DNA from 3 places in the Streptomyces sp. NPDC098101 genome. Region 3 is predicted to be linked to each of the others. Evidence: predicted binding sites of a transcription regulator. Region 3 holds the regulator's gene; each other region holds the start of a gene.
What was found. Region 3 encodes HrcA, which represses chaperone genes, less so after heat shock. Its sites were predicted from a motif close to TTNGCACTCNGNNNNNCNGAGTGCNAA; they were not measured.

Region 1 (6,690 bases), on a different contig from region 3:
ACATCCGGTACGCGTCCTCCGCGCCGAACTTCGCCACCGCCCGCTGCCGCAGCCGCGCCTGGCCGAGCGCCGCCGTGACCAGCTCGGCGGGATGGTCGCGGCGCAGCCGGGAGGCGACCGCCAGCTCCCGGGCGGGGTCGTAGTCGCGCAGGGCGGCGAGGAGCGCCCGCCCCTCGGGGGCGAGCAGGGCGGCGAAGGAGGCGAGGTCGGTCACCCGTCCCATTCTGGCCCCTGTTCCGGTGCCGGGGAGCTTGTGGGCCGGCCGGGGGACGGTGGGCCGGGTACGGCGGTGTCGCGGCCCGCAGGAGCCGTCGCGCTGACAGGATGCGGCGCCATGCAGCTCGTACGACAAAAGGAACAAAAGATGAGCAAAGGCGTGCACCGCTCCCGTCGGACGCTCGGAGCGGCGCTCGTCGTCGCCGCCCTCGCCTCCGCCGCCACGGCCTGCTCCGGCGCCGGGCCGGACCGCACCGCACCGCCTTCCCCCGCCTCCGGCCAGCAGGCCCCCAAGCAGGGCGCCGCCGCCGCGCCCGAGTCGCAGGCGCAGAAGGCCGAGAAGGTCCGTCTCCAGAAGGCCGCCCGCGCGCTCGCCGCCAAGAAGTGGGGCCTGGCCAAGCCTCCGCTCGAAGCGCCCGCCCCGCCCGCCGTGAAGCCGAAGATCACCACCCGCAAGGGCTTCGAGACGAAGAGCGCGGGGATGCCGCCCGTCTTCACCACCGTGCCGACCAAGGAGAAGGTCGTCTTCCTGACGATCGACGACGGCTCGGAGAAGGACCCCGAGCTGCTGCGGATGATGGACGAGCTGAAGATCCCGTACAGCGCCTTCCTCAGCGACTACGTCGTCAGCGACGACTACGCCTACTTCGCCCGGATGCAGAAGTCGCAGAAGGGCGGGATCGCCCTCAACAACCACACCCTCAACCACCGCTACCTGCCCGGACTCTCCTACGCCCGGCAGGAGCGTGAGATCTGCGGGATGCAGGAGGTCATCGAGAAGAAGTTCGGCAAGCGGCCCAGGCTCTTCCGCCCGCCGTACGGCAACTACAACGACGACACCCTGCGGGCGGCCAAGTCCTGCGGCATCGAGGCCGTCCCGCTGTGGGCCGCCGAGGCCTTCCCCGACCGCATGGAGTGGCGCGAGTGGGACCGGGACCTGCACCCCGGCGACATCGTCCTCACCCACTTCCGGGGCAAGGAGGACTGGAAGGGCAGCATGGCCGACATGGTCCGCCGCGTGATGAACGTGATCACGGCCAAGGGGTACGCGGTCGCGAAGCTCGAGGACTACGTGTGAGGACCGGGAGGCGCGGGCGGCGCCGGGTCGCCGCCCTGGCCGTGACCGGAGCGCTGCTCGCCCTCCCGGCCCTCACCGCCTGCGCCGCCCCGGCCGGGCCGGTGGACTCGATCGAGCGGCTCGGCCGGAGGGCGGCGGAGGAGATGGGGCCCCGGCCCCCGGTGTCCCCGGTGTCCCCGGCGTCCCCGGGGGACCGGGAGCGGACCGGACGGGCCGCGGCGGAGGGAAAGCCGGTCGAACGCGCGGCCGTACGGACCGCGGACCGGGAGGGGAAGCGCTGCCTGAGGGCCCCGGAACCCCGTACAACCGCGCACCCGATCACGCCACGGAGCGATGAATTGGCACTCCGCTTGACCGAGTGCTAATCGCGGTCATAGTCTCGGCTCTGGCACTCCCCACCGGAGAGTGCCAACACAGCGACGGGCAGGTCCGGCACCCGCGACGACGGATCCACCTGGTTCGCCACCTCAGACAGTCAACCCCGTGATCTCCGAAGGGGGAGGTCGGATCGTGACGACCACCAGCTCCAAGGTTGCCATCAAGCCGCTCGAGGACCGCATCGTGGTCCAGCCGCTCGACGCCGAGCAGACCACCGCCTCTGGCCTGGTCATCCCGGACACCGCCAAGGAGAAGCCCCAGGAGGGCGTCGTCCTGGCCGTGGGCCCGGGCCGCTTCGAGAACGGCGAGCGCCTGCCGCTCGACGTCAAGACCGGCGATGTCGTGCTCTACAGCAAGTACGGCGGCACCGAGGTGAAGTACAACGGCGAGGAGTACCTCGTCCTCTCGGCCCGCGACGTGCTCGCGATCGTCGAGAAGTAAGTCATCCCGAGCCAGAGGCTTTGAGCTGCGCCCCGAGGCCCCTTCCCGGGCGCCCCGGGGCGCCGTTCGTTCCACCAGCAGATTCCGAGAGGGCTGAACCGCTCCCATGGCGAAGATCCTGAAGTTCGACGAGGACGCCCGTCGCGCCCTTGAGCGCGGCGTCAACAAGCTTGCCGACACGGTGAAGGTGACGATCGGCCCCAAGGGCCGCAACGTCGTCATCGACAAGAAGTTCGGCGCCCCCACCATCACCAACGACGGTGTCACGATCGCCCGCGAGGTCGAGATCGAGGACCCGTACGAGAACCTCGGCGCCCAGCTGGTGAAGGAGGTGGCGACCAAGACCAACGACATCGCGGGTGACGGCACCACCACCGCCACCGTGCTCGCCCAGGCCCTGGTCCGCGAGGGTCTGCGCAACGTCGCCGCCGGCGCCTCCCCGGCCGCCCTGAAGAAGGGCATCGACGCCGCCGTCAAGGCCGTGTCCGAGGAGCTCCTCGCCACCGCGCGCCCGATCGAGGACAAGTCCGACATCGCCGCCGTCGCCGCGCTCTCCGCGCAGGACCAGCAGGTCGGCGAGCTCATCGCCGAGGCGATGGACAAGGTCGGCAAGGACGGCGTCATCACCGTCGAGGAGTCCAACACCTTCGGCCTGGAGCTCGACTTCACCGAGGGCATGGCCTTCGACAAGGGCTACCTGTCCCCGTACATGGTCACCGACCAGGAGCGCATGGAGGCCGTCCTCGACGACCCCTACATCCTGATCAACCAGGGCAAGATCTCCTCGATCCAGGACCTGCTCCCGATCCTGGAGAAGGTCATCCAGGCCGGTGGCGGCAAGCCGCTCCTGATCATCGCCGAGGACGTCGAGGGCGAGGCCCTGTCGACCCTGGTCGTGAACAAGATCCGCGGCACCTTCAACGCCGTGGCCGTCAAGGCCCCCGGCTTCGGCGACCGCCGCAAGGCCATGCTCGGCGACATCGCCACCCTCACGGGTGCCACCGTCATCGCCGAGGAGGTCGGCCTCAAGCTCGACCAGGCCGGTCTGGACGTGCTCGGCACCGCCCGCCGCGTCACCATCACCAAGGACGACACCACCATCGTCGACGGTGGCGGCGACTCGTCCGAGGTGCAGGGCCGCGTCAACCAGATCAAGGCCGAGATCGAGGCCACGGACTCCGACTGGGACCGCGAGAAGCTCCAGGAGCGCCTCGCGAAGCTGGCCGGCGGCGTGTGCGTGATCAAGGTCGGCGCCGCCACCGAGGTGGAGCTGAAGGAGAAGAAGCACCGTCTGGAGGACGCCATCTCCGCGACCCGCGCCGCGGTCGAGGAGGGCATCGTCTCCGGTGGTGGCTCCGCGCTCGTCCACGCCGTCAAGGTCCTGGAGGGCAACCTCGACAAGACCGGCGACGAGGCCACGGGTGTCGCGGTCGTCCGCCGCGCCGCCGTCGAGCCGCTGCGCTGGATCGCCGAGAACGCCGGCCTCGAGGGCTACGTCATCACCTCCAAGGTGGCGGAGCTCGACAAGGGCCAGGGCTTCAACGCCGCGACCGGCGAGTACGGCGACCTGGTCAAGGCCGGCGTCATCGACCCGGTGAAGGTGACGCGCTCCGCCCTGGAGAACGCCGCCTCGATCGCCTCCCTCCTCCTCACCACCGAGACCCTCGTGGTGGAGAAGAAGGAAGAGGAGCCGGCGGACCACGGCCACGGCGGCCACGGCCACTCCCACTGAGGCCCGTAGCTGAACACCGAGGCCCGGTGCCCCCGTCGCGGGGGCACCGGGCCTCGGCGTTTCCGCCCCCTACTCCTCCACCGCGCCGAGCCGCTCCATCAGCCCGAGCATGTCGTACTGCCACCAGTCCTCGACGACCTTGCCGTCCTCCCGGAAGCGCTGGATCAGCGTGCCGGTGATCCGGACGTCGATGCCGGTGGGCTGGAGGCCCATGAAGTCGCCGGTGTGGGTGGCGTCGCAGGTCCAGCGGGTGCAGACGCGGTCGCCCTCGGCGATCTGGTCCTCGACGGCGAAGGCGAAGTCGAACCCCTGCCGCCACATCCCGATGCCGCGGCGGATCGCGTCCATGCCGAGGGAGTCCTGCACGTCGGAGGGGTCGTGGCTGTGGCACCCCTCGGCGATCACCTCGTCCAGCGGCGGAAGCTCCCCCGGCGTGCCGATCAGCTCCAGGAACCGGCGGGCGGCGTCCTTGTGCAGCTGGTCGTCCCGCACCACGTCCAGGTCCGTGAAGGTCGGCATCCCGTCACAGAGCGCGACCATCTCGTGGAAGAGCCGGTCGGTCTCGGGCAGGTGGGAGTTCCGCATCGCCTCGTCGTACGAGGGGAACTCGACGATCTCCACGAAGTGGGAGCCGTCGGACCGGTCCTTCCCGAGGAGGCTGTGGGTGGCCGTCCGCTTCCCCCTGGTCTGCTCGGCCCACTGGTCCATGAGCCGGTTCATCTCGTCGAAGCGGCTCGTCCTGCAGTCGATGATCTGCATGAAGGTCATGACGCCTCCCGGGGCGGCAGGGACGTTTCCAGTCTAGGTTCGGGAAGTCCGCGGCGCCCTGGCAGCATGGGGGCGTGGAGCGGGGGATCGACGTCGACAACGAGGCGGGCGTCGTCGTCATAGGCGACGGCAACGACGTCGTGCTCGGCGCGGGCGCGCCGGTCCGCTCGGCCTACCGGGAACAGGTCCGCCGGATCGCCCCGCCGGAACTCGTGGGACGCGAGGAGGAGTTGGCGGAGCTGGCGGAGTTCTGCCGCACGGGGACCGGATACCGCTGGTGGCGGGCGGACGCGTGGGCGGGCAAGACGGCCCTGATGGCCTCGTTCGCGCTCGCCCCGCCCCCGGGCGTGCGGATCGTGCCCTTCTTCGTCACCGCCCGGCTCGGCGCGCAGAACGACGTGGTCGCGTACGTGGACGTGGTCCTGGAGCAGCTCGCGGAACTGGCCGGCGAGGGCCTCCCCGCCCTGCTGACGGCCGCCACCCGGGAGGCCCACCTGCTGCGCCTGTACGCCTCCGCCGCCGAGGCCTGCGCGGCGCGCGGCGAGCGCCTGGTCCTGCTCGTGGACGGCCTGGACGAGGACCGGGGCGTGACGACGGGCCCGGAGGCCCGCTCGATCGCCGCCCTCCTCCCGTACGGCGTCCACGACCTCCCGGTCGTCGTCTCCGGCCGCCTCAACCCGCCCCTCCCGGCAGACGTCCCCGAGGACCACCCGCTCCGGGACCCGTCGATCGTCCGTCTCCTGTCCTCCTCCCCGAAGGCCCGTGCGATCCGGTCGGAGGCCGAACGGGAACTGAAGCACTTCGTGGCGGGCGGCGGCCTCCCGTACGAACTCCTCGGCCTGCTCACGGCGGCGGGCGGCGGCCTGACGGCGGACGACCTGGCGGAACTGACGGACGAGGTCCCCTACCGGGTCCGGGACGTGCTGCGGACGGGCCCGGGGCGGACGTTCGCGCTGCGGGGGGAGGCGTATCTGCTGGCGCACGAGGAACTGGTGGTCCAGGCGCGGGAGATGCTGGGTTCGCGCGAGCTGGGGCGGTGGCGGGCGGCGCTGTGCGACTGGGCGGAGGAGTGGCGCGCCCGGGGCTGGCCGGACGGCACCCCCGACTACCTGCTGCACGGCTGGTTCCCGATGCTGCGGGCGGCCGGCGACCCGGACGCGATGGCCGCGTGCGCCCTCGACGCCGTACGGCAGGACCGGATGCTCGCGGCGACGGGCGGCGACGGGGCGGCGCTCGGGGAGATCACGACGGCGGGCGAGGCGCTGCTGGAGCGGGGGGACCGGCCGGGACTGGTCGTCGACCTGCTGCGGCTCGCCCTGCGGCGGGCGGCGCTGCGGGACCGGAACGGGCGGGTGCCGGTGGAACTGCCTTTGGCCTGGGCGGAGTTGGGGGAGGTGGAGCGGGGAGTAGCGCTGGCGCGGGGGCTAGAACCGCCGAGTCGGGTCCGGGCGCTATGCGGAGTAGCGCGATTTTTGCACGCTGATGGTGCGCAGGGGCGAGCTCTGGCTTTGCTTGATGAGGTCGATGAACTGGCTCGCTCGATGCCCTATAGGGGTGGGAATTTCACCGCGTTCTGGGAGGTGGCGAACACCTGGCTCGAGTTGGGGGAGCCGGAGCGTGCGGAGAAGATTGCGCAGACCGTACCGGGTCGCCATTTGAGCGGTGGTTTCCTGTTGAACCTGGTGACGTTCTGGTGCAGTGAGGGGAAGTTTTCGCGTGCGCTGGATATGCTGCGCACCCGGTGGGACGAACGGGTGGGGAGCGAAGCCATCGCGATCGTCTGTAGCAGCCTTGTCGAGGCCGGGCAGGAGGCAGAGGCTCTCGCTCTGGCTCGGTCCATGAACGGATACCGGCGGACGCTTGCCCTGGTTCGGATGGCTGCCGTGACGCGTAGGAATAGCGCAGCCACGCTAGTTGACGAAGGGCTCGCTGTGTTCAGGTGGGAGGGGTTGTTTTACGAACGCGAACACGCTGCCGAACTGATCGAGTCTCTCGTTGCGGTTGGAGCTGTCGAACGTGCCGAGAGCCTGATCAGTGAGCGACGAGGTTCGCGGCATGCTGATCACATGCGCCTCGC
Region 2 (6,690 bases), on a different contig from region 3:
ACGGGTCATAAGGTCGCGTTACGCCACGCGGCGCCGCGCGTACTCCGCGATCTCCGCCATCGGCGGCCGCTCCTCCGTGTCCACCGCGTACGTCCGCGGCTCGAAGCCCCCCTCGCCCCGCTCGAACTGCGTCAGCAGCGGCCGCACCATGTGCCCCCGCGACAGCCTCAGCTGCGCCGTCCGGTAGATCGTCGCCGCCATCCGGCCGAGCGCCCGCCCGTCCTGGTGCCGGTGCTTGCGGACCCCCACGTCCACCTGCGCGAGCCCGTCCAGGCCCACCGTGTGCAGCGCGTCCACGAGGAGGCCCAGCTCCACTCCGTAACCGACCGGGAAGGGCAGCCGCTCCAGGAGCGAGCGGCGGGCCGCGTACTCGCCGCCGAGCGGCTGCACGAATCCGGCCAGCAGCGGCCAGTGCAGATTGAGCAGCGGGCGCGCCACCAGCTCCGTCACCCGGCCGCCCTGACCAGGGGTGCCGTCCAGCGGACGGTCGTACATCGCCTTGACGAGGTCCACGTCCGGGTCGGTCAGGAGCGGGCCCACGATCCCCGTCACGAAGTCCGCGGAGAAGTCCCGCAGGTCCGCGTCGACGAAGCACACCACGTCCCCGCTCGTCACCATCAGTGACCGCCACAGGACCTCGCCCTTGCCGGGCACGGCCGGTATCCGGGGGAGTATGTCGTCCCGCGCCACCACCCGCGCCCCGGCCGCCGCCGCGACCTCCGCCGTCCGGTCCGTGGAGCCCGAGTCGAGCACCACCAGCTCGTCGACGAGCGGCACCGCCTCCGACATCAGCTCGCGGCGGATCACGGCCACGATGTCCCCGACGGTCGCCTCCTCGTTCAGCGCGGGCAGCACCACGCTGACCGTCGTCGCACGCTTGGCGGCGAGGATCCGCTCCAGCGGCCGGTCCGCCACGGACCAGGACCGCCGGGACAGCCAGCGCTCCACCTCTTCCAGCACGTGATCTCCATCTCGCGGTTCGGACGGGCCGTCCAAGCACCCGGGCCTTCGGTTACAGTCTTGAACAACGCAGCGACCCCGTGCACGTCGGGGTGGCGTACGCGTCGGAGCGCAGGAACGAAAGTCCCGGCCCTCCCCACAATCGAATACCGCTCATCCAGAGGGGCAGAGGGAAACGGCCCGTTGAAGCCCCGGCAACCCTCCAGTCGGTTCGTCTCGTCATCCAGCGAGGTCCCCGGCTAGGGAAGGTGCCAAATCCGTCTCATGGCGAAAAATTCGCCATTGAGAAAGATGAGGAGAAAGGGCCTCGCCTCCATGGCTGTTCAGACCGTCGCACCCGCCACCACCGTCGACCTCGGTCCCGCGTCCGGGCTCTCCTGTCGCGAATGCGGTGAACTCTTCGCCCTCGGCCCGATCTTCGCCTGCGAGCTCTGTTTCGGCCCGCTCGAAGTCGCGTACGACCTCCCCGCCGGCGACCCCGAGGAGCTGCGGAAGCGCATCGAGGCCGGCCCCGCCAGCATCTGGCGCTACGCCCCCCTCCTGCCCGTCCCGGCCGACGTCGCCGAGAAGCCGAACCTGAACCCCGGCTGGACCCCGCTCGTCAAGGCCGACAACCTCGCCCGCGAGCTCGGCGTCGCCCCCGGCAAGCTCTTCGTCAAGGACGACTCCGGGAACCCGACCCACTCCTTCAAGGACCGGGTCGTCGCCCAGGCCATCGAGGCCGCCCGCGCCTTCGGCTTCACCACCCTCTCCTGCTCCTCCACCGGCAACCTGGCCGGCGCCGTCGGCGCCGCCGCCGCCCGCGCCGGCTTCCGCTCCTGCGTGTTCATCCCGCACGACCTGGAAGAGGGCAAGGTCGTCATGGCCGGCGTCTACGGCGGCGACCTCGTCGCCATCGAGGGCAACTACGACGACGTCAACCGCTTCTGCTCGGAGCTCATCGGCGACCCGATCGGCGAGGGCTGGGGCTTCGTGAACGTCAACCTCCGCCCGTACTACGGCGAGGGCTCCAAGACGCTCGCGTACGAGATCTGCGAGCAGCTCGGCTGGGTCGTCCCCGACCAGATCGTCATCCCGATCGCCTCCGGCTCCCAGCTCACCAAGATCGACAAGGGCATCCAGGAGCTCATCAAGCTGGGCCTCGTCGAGGACAAGCCGTACAAGATCTTCGGCGCCCAGGCCGAGGGCTGCTCCCCGGTGTCGGTCGCCTTCAAGGAGGGCCACGACGTCGTACGGCCCCAGAAGCCGAACACGATCGCCAAGTCGCTCGCCATCGGCAACCCGGCCGACGGCCCGTACGTCCTCGACATCGCCCGCCGCACCGGCGGCGCCGTGGAGGACGTGAACGACGAGCAGGTCGTCGACGCGATCAAGCTGCTCGCCCGGACCGAGGGCATCTTCGCCGAGACCGCGGGCGGCGTGACCGTCGGCGTCGCGCGCAAGCTCGTGGAGAGCGGCCTCATCGACCCGGAGCTCACCACCGTCGTCATCAACACCGGCGACGGGCTCAAGACCCTGGACGCGGTGGCCGACACCTCTCGGGAGACCGTCACCATCCGCCCGAGCCTGGACGCCTTCCGCGACGCCGGCCTGGCGCACTGAAGCCCTCCCGGTACCCCGGCTCTCCGAAAGGTTAAGCACGTCATGGCCGTGAACGTCCGCATCCCCACCATCCTCCGCACCTACACCGGCGGGCAGTCCGAGGTCCAGGCCGAGGGCGCGACCCTCGCCGAGGTCATCGCGGACCTGGAGAAGAACCACGCGGGCATCGCCGCCCGCGTCCTGGACGACCAGGGCAAGCTGCGCCGCTTCGTCAACGTCTACGTGAACGACGACGACGTGCGCTTCGAGCAGGGCCTGGAGACGGCCACCCCGGCCGGCTCCGGCGTCTCGATCATCCCGGCGGTCGCCGGCGGCTGCTGAGCCGTCTCCGCCGAGCGGTTCTCGTTGTCCCGACTTTCTTGAATTGCCCCTTCCGCGTCCATAAGCGGAAGGGGCAATTCTGCATGGTTGAGCGCGGTAGAGTTGGGGAAGTCCCCTCCGCTGCTCTTGCCGGGCGCATATGAAAACGCGCCTCGACCTGACAAGAAGCAGTCAAACTGTGTGCGCGTTGTGCACCTTCTGCGCGCTTTGCCGGGCCCGACTTGCCCCGCGATTCAGGGGAATCTCCCCAATCCTCCTTTCCGTGCTGCCCAGAATTCTCGCCCGAATGGCCTGTTGCAGAGGGCAGTTGGACAGATACATTCAGCGGCGGTCGACGCGTTCCGGCGCAGGGTCTGACCCGGGGTTCGTGAAGTGCGGCCCCGCGCAAGGGCCAGTAATAGGGGAGTTAGGCATGGCTCAGGGCACCGTCAAGTGGTTCAACGCGGAGAAGGGCTACGGCTTCATCGCGGTCGACGGTGGTGCGGATGTTTTCGTCCACTACAGCGCGATCCAGATGGATGGCTACCGCAGCCTCGAAGAGGGACAGCGAGTCGAGTTCGAGATCTCGCAGGGCCAGAAGGGTCCGCAGGCGGACATGGTCAAGCTCGCCGTCTGAGCGCGGCGCGATCGGCCACCGACGCAACGCCGTCGAGGGGCCCGCATCCCCCAGGGGACGCGGGCCCCTCGCGCGTTCCCGCCCCGCCCCGCCCCCTCCCGCCCCCTTCCCGAAACCCGAGAGTCGCTTGCACTCTCCTAGGGCGAGTGCTAATCATTGGCGTTAGCACTCGGAAGGTGAGAGTGCTACGAGGATCGGGCAGACGAGGCCGCCGTCCGGGTGGGGCAAGGAACCACGCGGAGCCGCGGAGGCCGTCCGTCGCGGGCGTCGGCGCGGTCCTGGAGCGTTATCCACCCCATGTCCGGGAGGACCACTTCACATGGCCAAGATCATCGCGTTCGACGAGGAGGCCCGGCGCGGTCTCGAGCGCGGCATGAACCAGCTCGCTGACGCCGTCAAGGTCACCCTCGGCCCCAAGGGCCGCAACGTCGTCCTCGAGAAGAAGTGGGGCGCCCCCACGATCACCAACGATGGTGTCTCCATCGCCAAGGAGATCGAGCTCGAGGACCCGTACGAGAAGATCGGCGCCGAGCTGGTCAAGGAAGTCGCCAAGAAGACGGACGACGTCGCCGGCGACGGTACGACCACCGCCACCGTCCTCGCCCAGGCGCTCGTCCGCGAGGGCCTCCGCAACGTCGCCGCCGGTGCCAACCCCATGGCCCTCAAGCGCGGCATCGAGAAGGCCGTCGAGGCCGTCTCCGGCGCCCTCCTCGAGCAGGCGAAGGATGTCGAGACCAAGGAGCAGATCGCTTCCACGGCCTCCATCTCCGCCGCCGACACCCAGATCGGCGAGCTCATTGCCGAGGCGATGGACAAGGTCGGCAAGGAAGGCGTCATCACCGTCGAGGAGTCCCAGACCTTCGGTCTGGAGCTGGAGCTCACCGAGGGTATGCGCTTCGACAAGGGCTACATCTCGGCGTACTTCGCCACCGACATGGAGCGCATGGAGGCGTCGCTCGACGACCCCTACCTCCTGATCGTCAACTCCAAGATCTCCTCCGTGAAGGACCTGCTCCCGCTCCTGGAGAAGGTCATGCAGTCGGGCAAGCCGCTGCTGATCATCGCCGAGGACGTCGAGGGCGAGGCCCTGTCGACCCTGGTCGTCAACAAGATCCGCGGCACCTTCAAGTCCGTCGCGGTCAAGGCCCCGGGCTTCGGCGACCGCCGCAAGGCCATGCTGAACGACATCGCCATCCTCACCGGCGGCACGGTCATCTCCGAGGAGGTCGGCCTCAAGCTGGAGAACGCGGGCCTCGACCTGCTGGGCCGCGCCCGCAAGGTCGTCATCACCAAGGACGAGACCACCATCGTCGACGGTGCCGGTGACAGCGAGCAGGTCGCCGGTCGCGTGAACCAGATCCGCGCCGAGATCGAGAACAGCGACTCGGACTACGACCGCGAGAAGCTCCAGGAGCGCCTCGCGAAGCTGGCCGGCGGCGTGGCCGTCATCAAGGCCGGTGCCGCGACCGAGGTCGAGCTCAAGGAGCGCAAGCACCGCATCGAGGACGCCGTCCGCAACGCGAAGGCGGCCGTCGAGGAGGGCATCGTCGCCGGCGGTGGCGTGGCCCTGCTCCAGGCGTCGACCGTCTTCGAGAAGCTCGAGGCCGACCTCTCCGGCGACGAGGCCACCGGTGCCGCGATCGTGAAGCTGGCCCTGGAGGCCCCGCTGAAGCAGATCGCCGTCAACGCCGGCCTCGAGGGCGGCGTCGTGGCGGAGAAGGTCCGCAACCTGCCCGTCGGCCACGGCCTGAACGCCGCGACCAACGAGTACGTCGACCTCATCGCCGAGGGCATCATCGACCCGGCGAAGGTGACGCGCTCCGCGCTGCAGAACGCCGCGTCGATCGCCGCGCTGTTCCTCACCACCGAGGCCGTCATCGCCGACAAGCCGGAGAAGGCCGCCGCGCCGGCCGGCGGCGGTATGCCGGGCGGTGACATGGACTTCTGATCCTCGGGGATCTCCGGATCCCGGGATCGGCGGTTCATCGCTGAACGCGAACGAGGGCGGCACCCCCAGGGGGTGCCGCCCTCGGGCGTTGTCCGGGGCGGCGCGGGGCCGCTTCCGTCAGGCCGGCGGGGCCAGCAGGCCCGTGTCCTGGCCCGCGCGGCGCAGGGCGTCCGTGACGAAGCCGTTCGTCTTCAGTTCCTCGATCGTGGCGCGGAGGAAGGCGAGGGTTTCCGGGGTGCGGGAGAGGGTGGTGCCGACCGCCTGGCGGATCTCCATGAAGCGGCCCTCGATCAGCCGGACGTCGGGGTTCTCCCGTACGTACGCGGTCAGGGGCTGCCGGATGCCCGCGCCCGCCTCCAGGGCCTCGGCCCGGAAGACGTCGACGCCCTCCTCGCCGCGTACGACGGTCGCGTGGGTGAGGGTCCGGGACAGGAACAGGTCGTAGGCGGAGCCCTTCTTGACCCCGATCCGGACGCCGGGGGCGTCGACCTCCCCGACCGTGGTGAGGGCGGAGTCGCGCGGCACGGCGTACACCCCCTCGATGACGACGTACGGCGCGGTGAACGCGACCTCCGCCTCGCGCGCCGGGTCCACGGCGAGGAAGCAGAGGTCGGCCCGTCCGTCCGCCATCGCCTCGAAGGACTTCCGCGCCGCGTCGAAGCAGAGCAGCTCGACCCCGACCCCGAGCCGCGCCCCGATCTCCCGGGCCAGGTCGACGGTGATCCCGGAGGGGTTCTCGGGGGTGCCCTGGGCGAGCACCGGGTTCCCGAGGTTGACGGAGGCGCGGAGGACTCCGGTGGGGGCGAGGTCGGCGGCGATGCGCTGGGTGGTCGTCATGGGGGTGGAGTCTAGGGAGCGGCGGGGGTTCTCCCGTACGGGATCTCAGGCCTTGGCCGGTTCCGGGGTCGGCTCCGATTCCGGTTCGGGCCCGGGGTGCTGTCCGGGGTTCCGTCCACCGTCCTGTCCGGGGCCCGTCGTGCTCTTCGAGGCGGCCACCGGCGTCTCCGGGCCCGCTTCCGTGTCCACGTTGAACTCCTCCAGGAGCCGGGCGCCGAAGCCCCAGAAGTACGTGGCCACGAAGCCCGCCAGGTAGCCGGTGAGCAGGCCGCCCGCGTAGATCGCGATCGTCTCGCCCAGGCCCTTGTCGCCGTCGAGGAGCGGGAAGAGCGCCCAGCCCGACGGGCCGATCGCGGTCGAGCCGACCTTGGTGCCCCACATGCTGAAGAGGCCGACGAAGCCGCCG
Region 3 (6,690 bases):
CGCGGCGATCCGGGACTCCTTGGAGCCCGGGACCAGGTGGTCCACCAGGACGCCGAGGCGGGCGTCGGGCGCCGGACCGAACTCCGCGACGATCGCCGGCAGGTCGTCGACGCCCTCCAGGTACTCCACGACCACGCCCTCGATCCGCAGGTCGTCGCCCCAGACCCGCTCGACCAGCTCGGCGTCGTGGCGGCCCTCGACGTAGATCCGGCCCGCCCGCGCCACGCGCGCGCGTGCGCCCGGCACCGCGACCGATCCGGAGGCCGTACGGGTCGGGCGGGCCGGTCCCGAGGCCGGGCGGACCAGGGTCACGACCTTCCCCTCCAGGAGGAAGCCGCGCGGCTCCAGCGGGAAGACCCGGTGCTTGCCGAAGCGGTCCTCCAGGGTCACCGTCCCCGCCTCGCAGCGGATCACCGCCCCGCAGAACCCCGTCGCCACCTCCTCCACGACGAGGTCCCGGTCGGCCGGAACCTCGGGAACGGGCGCCGAGCGCTTCCAGGGGGGCGTCAAGTCCGGGTTGTAGCTGCGCATTCGGGCGACGTTATGCGACGGAGAAGCGCGTCGCCAGTTCCTCGCGCTGGCGTCGTACGAACGCCGCGTCCACCACCGCACCGTGCCCCGGCACGTACACCGCGTCCCCGCCGCCGAGCGACAGGAGGCGGTCCAGGGCGTCCGGCCAGCGGGACGGGATCGCGTCCGGGCCCGCCTGCGGCTCGCCCGACTCCTCCACCAGGTCCCCGCAGAAGACCACCTCCGGCGGGCCGGGCACCAGGAGCGCCAGATCGTGGCCGGTGTGCCCGGGGCCGACGTTGGCCAGGAGCACCTGCCGGCCGCCCAGGTCGAGCGTCCACTCGCCGGAGACCACGTGCCGGGGGGCCACGAGGACGTCCGCCGCCTCGGCGGCCGCCGCCGGGTCGAGGCCCTGCGCCACCCCGTCCGCCCGCAGCTCCTCCCGGTCCGGCTCCCGGGCGAGCAGCTCCTCCGTACCGACCGCGCCGAAGACCTCCGCACCCGCGAAGGCCGCCGTGCCGAACACGTGGTCGAAGTGCGGATGGCTCAGTGCGATGTGCGTCACCCTCCGGCCGCCCGTGAGTTCCGCCACCTCCGCCCGCAGCTCCGCGCCCTCCGCGAGGGACGACCCCGTGTCGTACAGCAGCACCGCCCGTTCGCCCACGACGAGCCCCACCGTGGCGTCCCAGACGGGCAGCCGGCGCCGGCCCACCCCGTCCGCGAGCCGTTCCCATCCCCGTGCTTCCCAGTCGACGTCCATGCCCCGACGCTAACCGGTGGGGCGTCGCCTCCTTGCCAGGAGCGACGTGTGCCGCCGTACACTGGCCCGGGATCGCTGGCACTCGGACAGGGCGAGTGCCAAAAGCGGAGCAACCGGAACGACCGACGCCAGCTGGAGGTGCGCACGATGCTCAGCGAACGCAGACTCGAAGTGCTGCGCGCCATCGTCCAGGACTATGTCGGGACGGAGGAGCCCGTCGGCTCCAAGGCGCTCACGGAGCGCCACAAGCTCGGCGTGTCGCCCGCCACCGTGCGCAACGACATGGCCGTCCTCGAGGAGGAGGGCTACATCGCCCAGCCCCACACCAGCGCGGGCCGCATCCCGACGGACAAGGGCTACCGGCTCTTCGTCGACCGGCTCGCGGGGGTCAAGCCGCTGTCGACGCCCGAGCGGCGGGCCATCCACAACTTCCTCGACGGCGCGGTCGACCTGGACGACGTCGTCGGCCGCACGGTCCGGCTGCTCGCGCAGCTGACCCGGCAGGTCGCAGTCGTCCAGTACCCCTCGCTGACCCGTTCGACCGTCCGGCACGTGGAACTGCTCTCGCTGGCCCCGGCCCGCCTGATGCTCGTCCTCATCACCGACACCGGCCGGGTCGAGCAGCGGGTCGTGGACTGCCCCGCGCCCTTCGGCGACACCTCGCTCGCCGACCTGCGGGCCCGGCTCAACAGCCGGGTCGTCGGCCGCCGGTTCGCCGACGTGCCGCAGCTGGTGCAGGACCTCCCCGAGTCCTTCGAGGAGACCGAGGACCGCGCCACGGTCTCGACCGTGCTCGCGACCCTCCTCGAAACGCTCGTGGAGGAACACGAGGAGCGGCTGATGATCGGCGGCACCGCCAACCTCACCCGCTTCGGACACGACTTCCCCCTGATGATCAGGCCCGTCCTGGAAGCTCTGGAGGAGCAGGTCGTCCTCCTCAAGCTGCTCGGCGAGGCCAAGGAATCGGGCATGACCGTACGGATCGGGCACGAGAACGCCCACGAGGGGCTGAGCTCCACGTCCGTCGTCTCGGTCGGCTACGGTTCGGGCGGCGAGGCAGTCGCCAAACTCGGCGTGGTCGGACCGACCCGCATGGACTACCCCGGAACGATGGGAGCGGTACGCGCAGTGGCACGTTACGTCGGACAGATCCTGGCGGAGTCGTAAGTGGCCACGGACTACTACGCCGTACTCGGCGTGCGCCGCGACGCTTCCCAGGACGAGATCAAGAAGGCGTTCCGGAGGCTCGCGCGCGAGCTGCACCCGGACGTCAATCCCGATCCGAAGACGCAGGAGCGCTTCAAGGAGATCAACGCCGCCTACGAGGTCCTCTCGGACCCGCAGAAGAAGCAGGTCTACGACCTCGGCGGCGACCCGCTCTCGGCCTCCGGCGGAGGCGGCGCGGGCGGCTTCGGAGCCGGTGGCTTCGGCAACTTCTCCGACATCATGGACGCCTTCTTCGGCACGGCCTCGCAGCGCGGCCCGCGCTCGCGCACCCGCCGCGGCCAGGACGCCATGATCCGCCTGGAGATCGACCTCAACGAGGCGGCCTTCGGCACCACCAAGGACATCCAGGTCGACACGGCGGTCGTCTGCACGACCTGCTCCGGCGAGGGCGCCGCGCCCGGCACCTCCGCGCAGACCTGCGACATGTGCCGCGGCCGGGGCGAGGTCTCCCAGGTCACCCGGTCCTTCCTGGGCCAGGTCATGACCTCCCGGCCCTGCCCGCAGTGCCAGGGCTTCGGCACCGTCGTCCCGACCCCGTGCCCCGAGTGCGCGGGCGACGGACGGGTCCGCTCCCGCCGCACCCTCACGGTCAAGATCCCGGCCGGCGTCGACAACGGCACCCGCATCCAGCTCGCGGGCGAGGGCGAGGTCGGCCCCGGCGGCGGCCCCGCCGGAGACCTGTACGTCGAGATCCACGAGACCCCGCACGAGACGTTCCAGCGGCGCGGCGACGACCTGCACTGCACGGTCACCCTCCCGATGACGGCGGCCGCGCTGGGCACCAAGGTCCAGTTGCAGACCCTCGACGGCCTCGAAGAGATCGACGTCCGTCCGGGCACCCAGTCCGGCCAGTCGATCCCGCTGCACGGCCGCGGCGTCACCCACCTGCGCGGCAACGGCCGGGGCGACCTGATCGTGCACGTCGAGGTCCAGACCCCGGGCAAGCTCGACGCGGAGCAGGAGCGCCTCCTGCGCGAGCTCGCCAAGCTGCGCGGCGAGGAACGCCCCACGGGACAGTTCCAGCCGGGGCAGCAGGGCCTGTTCTCGCGCCTGAAGGACGCCTTCAACGGGCGGTAGGCCGAGCCCGTACGCATCCCGTACGCATGGGGAGGGGCGGTGTCCATACATGGATACCGCCCCTTTCCATACCCCTCCCCGTGGCATGACACGATGCCCATATGTCCACCACCGCACTGAACGATCTCTCTCGGTTCCCGATCGTGCAGGCCCCCATGGCGGGTGGCGCCTCCTGTCCCGAGCTGGCCGGAGCCGTCTGCGAGGCCGGGGCGCTCGGCTTCCTGGCCGGCGGCTACAAGACGGCCGGAGGCCTGTACCAGGAGGTCAAGCAGGTGCGCGGGCTCACCGCGCGCCCCTTCGGCGTCAACCTCTTCGTGCCGCAGACCGGACGGCCCGCCGACCCGGCCGCCGTCGAGGTCTACCGGCACCAGCTCGCCGGAGAGGCCGACTGGTACCGGACCCCGCTCGGCGAGACCGACGACTCCCGCGACGACGCCTACGACGCCAAGCTGGCCATCCTCCTGGAGGACCCGGTCCCCGTCGTCTCCTTCACCTTCGGCTGCCCCGCGCCCGACGCCCTCGCCGCCTTCGCCCGCGCCGGCACGTACACGATGGTCACCGTCACCTCCGCCGAGGAGGCCCTGGCCGCCGAGCGCGCCGGGGCCGACGCCGTCTGCGTCCAGGGCGTCGAGGCCGGCGGGCACCAGGGCACGTACCGCGACGACCCGGACGAGGACGGCGCGCCCGGCACCGGCCTGCTCGCCCTCGTCACCCAGGTCCGCGAGAGCACCCGCCTCCCGATCGTCGCCGCGGGCGGGATCATGCGCGGCGCCCAGATCGCCGCCGTCCTCGCCGCCGGGGCCGGGGCCGCCCAGCTCGGCACCGCCTTCCTCGGCTGTCCCGAGTCCGGCGCCCACCCGCTGCACAAGCGGGCCCTGACCGATCCGCTGTTCACCCGCACCGCCCTCACCCGGGCCTTCTCGGGGCGCCCGGCGCGCGGCCTCGTCAACCGCTTCATGCGCGAGCACGGCCCGTACGCCCCCGCCGCCTATCCCGAGGTCCACCACCTCACCGCCCCGCTGCGCAAGGCCGCCGCCACCGCCGGGGACGCCCAGGGCATGGCCCTCTGGGCCGGCCAGGGCCACCGCCTCGCCCGCGCGCTCCCCGCCGGGCAGCTGGTCGGGGTCCTCGCCGCCGAACTCGACACCGCCCTCTCGGAACTGGCCCACAGGAGCACTTCGTGACCGCACCCGTCTTCGTCGTCGACGCCGTCCCCGGCGCCGGGACCTTCCTCCTGGACGGCCCCGAGGGCCGCCACGCCGTCTCCGTGAAGCGGCTGCGGGAGGGCGAGGAACTCGTCCTGGTCGACGGCCGGGGCCGCTGGGCCGCCTGCGAGGTGCTGGCCGCCGAGGGCAAGGACCACCTCACCGTGCGGGTCGCCGAGGTCCACGAGGACCCCGAGGACGAGCCCCGGATCACCGTCGTCCAGGCGCTCCCCAAGGGCGACCGGGGCGAGCTGGCCGTCGAGACCATGACGGAGACCGGCGTCGACGCGATCGTCCCGTGGGCCGCCTCCCGCTGCATCACCCAGTGGAAGGGCGACCGGGGCCTCAAGGCGCTCGCCAAGTGGCGGTCCACCGCGCGCGAGGCCGGCAAGCAGTCGCGCCGCACCCGCTTCCCCGAGGTCGCGGACCTCATGACGACCAAGCAGGTCGCCGCCCTCCTCGCGGGGGCCGACTTCGCGGCCGTCCTGCACGAGGACCGCGACCACCCCAGCGGCGCGCTCGCCACCGCCGGCCTCCCCGCGAAGGGCTCGGTCGTCCTCGTCGTCGGCCCCGAGGGCGGGGTATCCCCGGAGGAGCTCGCCGCCTTCGAGGCGGCCGGGGCGAAGCCGTACCGGCTGGGCCGCAGCGTGCTGCGCACCTCCACGGCGGGCACGGCGGCGACGGCCCTGGTCCTGGGCCGGACGGGCCGCTGGAGCTAGGAGCCGTCCGGCACGACAGGGACGGGGAATCAGGGTCCGTCGGCCGTCAGCGCGTCGAAGAGCGGCCAGCCGTCCTCCTCCCGCGTCCCGTCCGCGACGGGGACGAGGCCGCAGGCCAGCGCCGCGTCGAGGAACCGGCGGGCGACCCCGGGCTCGTCCAGGTTGAGCCGGCCGCCCCCGGCGGCGAGCACCTCGTGCCGGCCCATCGGGAAACCGGCCACCGCGCGGCCCGGCGCCTCCCGGAAGACCAGCCGGAGCAGGGCGTGCGGGCGTCCGGCGCGGCGCAGGGCGAGCACGGTCCGGCAGCCGGGGTGCCGGTGCCGGACGTTCCAGAGCCAGACCGTGCCGTCCACCGTCAGCCCGCGCGGGGCCCCGTCCCGTCTCATGCGGCGCAGTGTACGAAGGAGGCACGACGGAGGAAGAGGGGGCCAACCCGGTGGACGGCCGCCCCCGGGGGCTCCTTAGGGTGGCCGCATGGCCGACGAGTCCCCCCTGATCCGCAGTCTCCGTGCCGCCGTGGCCGCCGCCCCCGGCGACGTGCCCCTGCGTCTCCACTTCGCCGAGCTCCTCCTCGCGGAGGGGCGGAACGACGAGGCCGTCACCGAGGCGGCCGTCGCCCTCCAGCACGCGCCCGGGGACGCGGACGCCCGCGCCCTGATGGTCCGCGCGATGGGCCTGCCCACGCCTCCGGCCACGCCCCCGGCCCCGCCCACGCCTCAGGCCGCGACCCCGCCCGCACCGGAAGCCCCCGTCCCGACTCCGGCCCCGGACGAGCCCGCACCGGACGCCCCCACCCCCTCCTTCGACTGGAACGCCGCCGAGCAGCAGGTCCAGGACCTCGTCGGCCCCCGCTTCCTGGAGGAGCCGCAGGCCGCCGACGGCGACGGCACCGCCGGGGACGCGGCCGCCTGGGACGTCGACGCCCCCGGCTCCGTGCGCCTCGCCGACGTCGGCGGCATGGAGGAGGTCAAGGACCGCCTGGAGGCCGCCTTCCTCGCCCCCATGCGCAACCCCGAACTGCGCAGGCTGTACGGCAAGTCGCTGCGCGGCGGCCTGCTCCTCTACGGACCGCCCGGCTGCGGCAAGACCTTCATCGCCCGGGCCGTCGCGGGCGAACTCGGCGCGAGCTTCCTCACCGTCTCGCTCTCCGACGTCCTCGACATGTGGATCGGCGCCTCCGAGAAGAACATCC

Region 1: groES (co-chaperone GroES) is a predicted target of HrcA. The motif match lies at 1,680-1,706, and genes of this name have one in related genera.
Region 2: groL (chaperonin GroEL) is a predicted target of HrcA. The motif match lies at 3,626-3,652, and genes of this name have one in related genera.

The regions. Positions count from the first base shown of each region.
Region 1 covers NZ_JBIWAS010000003.1:392,295-398,984, forward strand. The annotation lists gene ACIQVI_RS14845 (SAM-dependent methyltransferase) at 1-223, opposite strand, end outside; gene ACIQVI_RS14850 (polysaccharide deacetylase family protein) at 365-1,294, shown strand; gene ACIQVI_RS14855 (hypothetical protein) at 1,291-1,659, shown strand; gene groES (co-chaperone GroES) at 1,805-2,113, shown strand; gene groL (chaperonin GroEL) at 2,220-3,845, shown strand; gene ACIQVI_RS14870 (ester cyclase) at 3,915-4,613, opposite strand; gene ACIQVI_RS14875 (hypothetical protein) at 4,688-6,690, shown strand, end outside.
Region 2 covers NZ_JBIWAS010000003.1:53,379-60,068, forward strand. The annotation lists gene ACIQVI_RS13070 (glucosyl-3-phosphoglycerate synthase) at 19-960, opposite strand; SAM riboswitch class I at 1,111-1,258, shown strand; gene thrC (threonine synthase) at 1,276-2,562, shown strand; gene ACIQVI_RS13080 (MoaD/ThiS family protein) at 2,605-2,883, shown strand; gene ACIQVI_RS13085 (cold-shock protein) at 3,296-3,499, shown strand; gene groL (chaperonin GroEL) at 3,819-5,447, shown strand; gene ACIQVI_RS13095 (transporter substrate-binding domain-containing protein) at 5,565-6,284, opposite strand; gene ACIQVI_RS13100 (PTS transporter subunit EIIC) at 6,330-6,690, opposite strand, start outside.
Region 3 covers NZ_JBIWAS010000002.1:513,621-520,310, forward strand. The annotation lists gene ACIQVI_RS09315 (DUF3097 domain-containing protein) at 1-531, opposite strand, end outside; gene ACIQVI_RS09320 (MBL fold metallo-hydrolase) at 542-1,270, opposite strand; gene hrcA (heat-inducible transcriptional repressor HrcA) at 1,418-2,437, shown strand; gene dnaJ (molecular chaperone DnaJ) at 2,438-3,574, shown strand; gene ACIQVI_RS09335 (nitronate monooxygenase) at 3,676-4,758, shown strand; gene ACIQVI_RS09340 (16S rRNA (uracil(1498)-N(3))-methyltransferase) at 4,755-5,498, shown strand; gene ACIQVI_RS09345 (hypothetical protein) at 5,528-5,884, opposite strand; gene ACIQVI_RS09350 (AAA family ATPase) at 5,973-6,690, shown strand, end outside.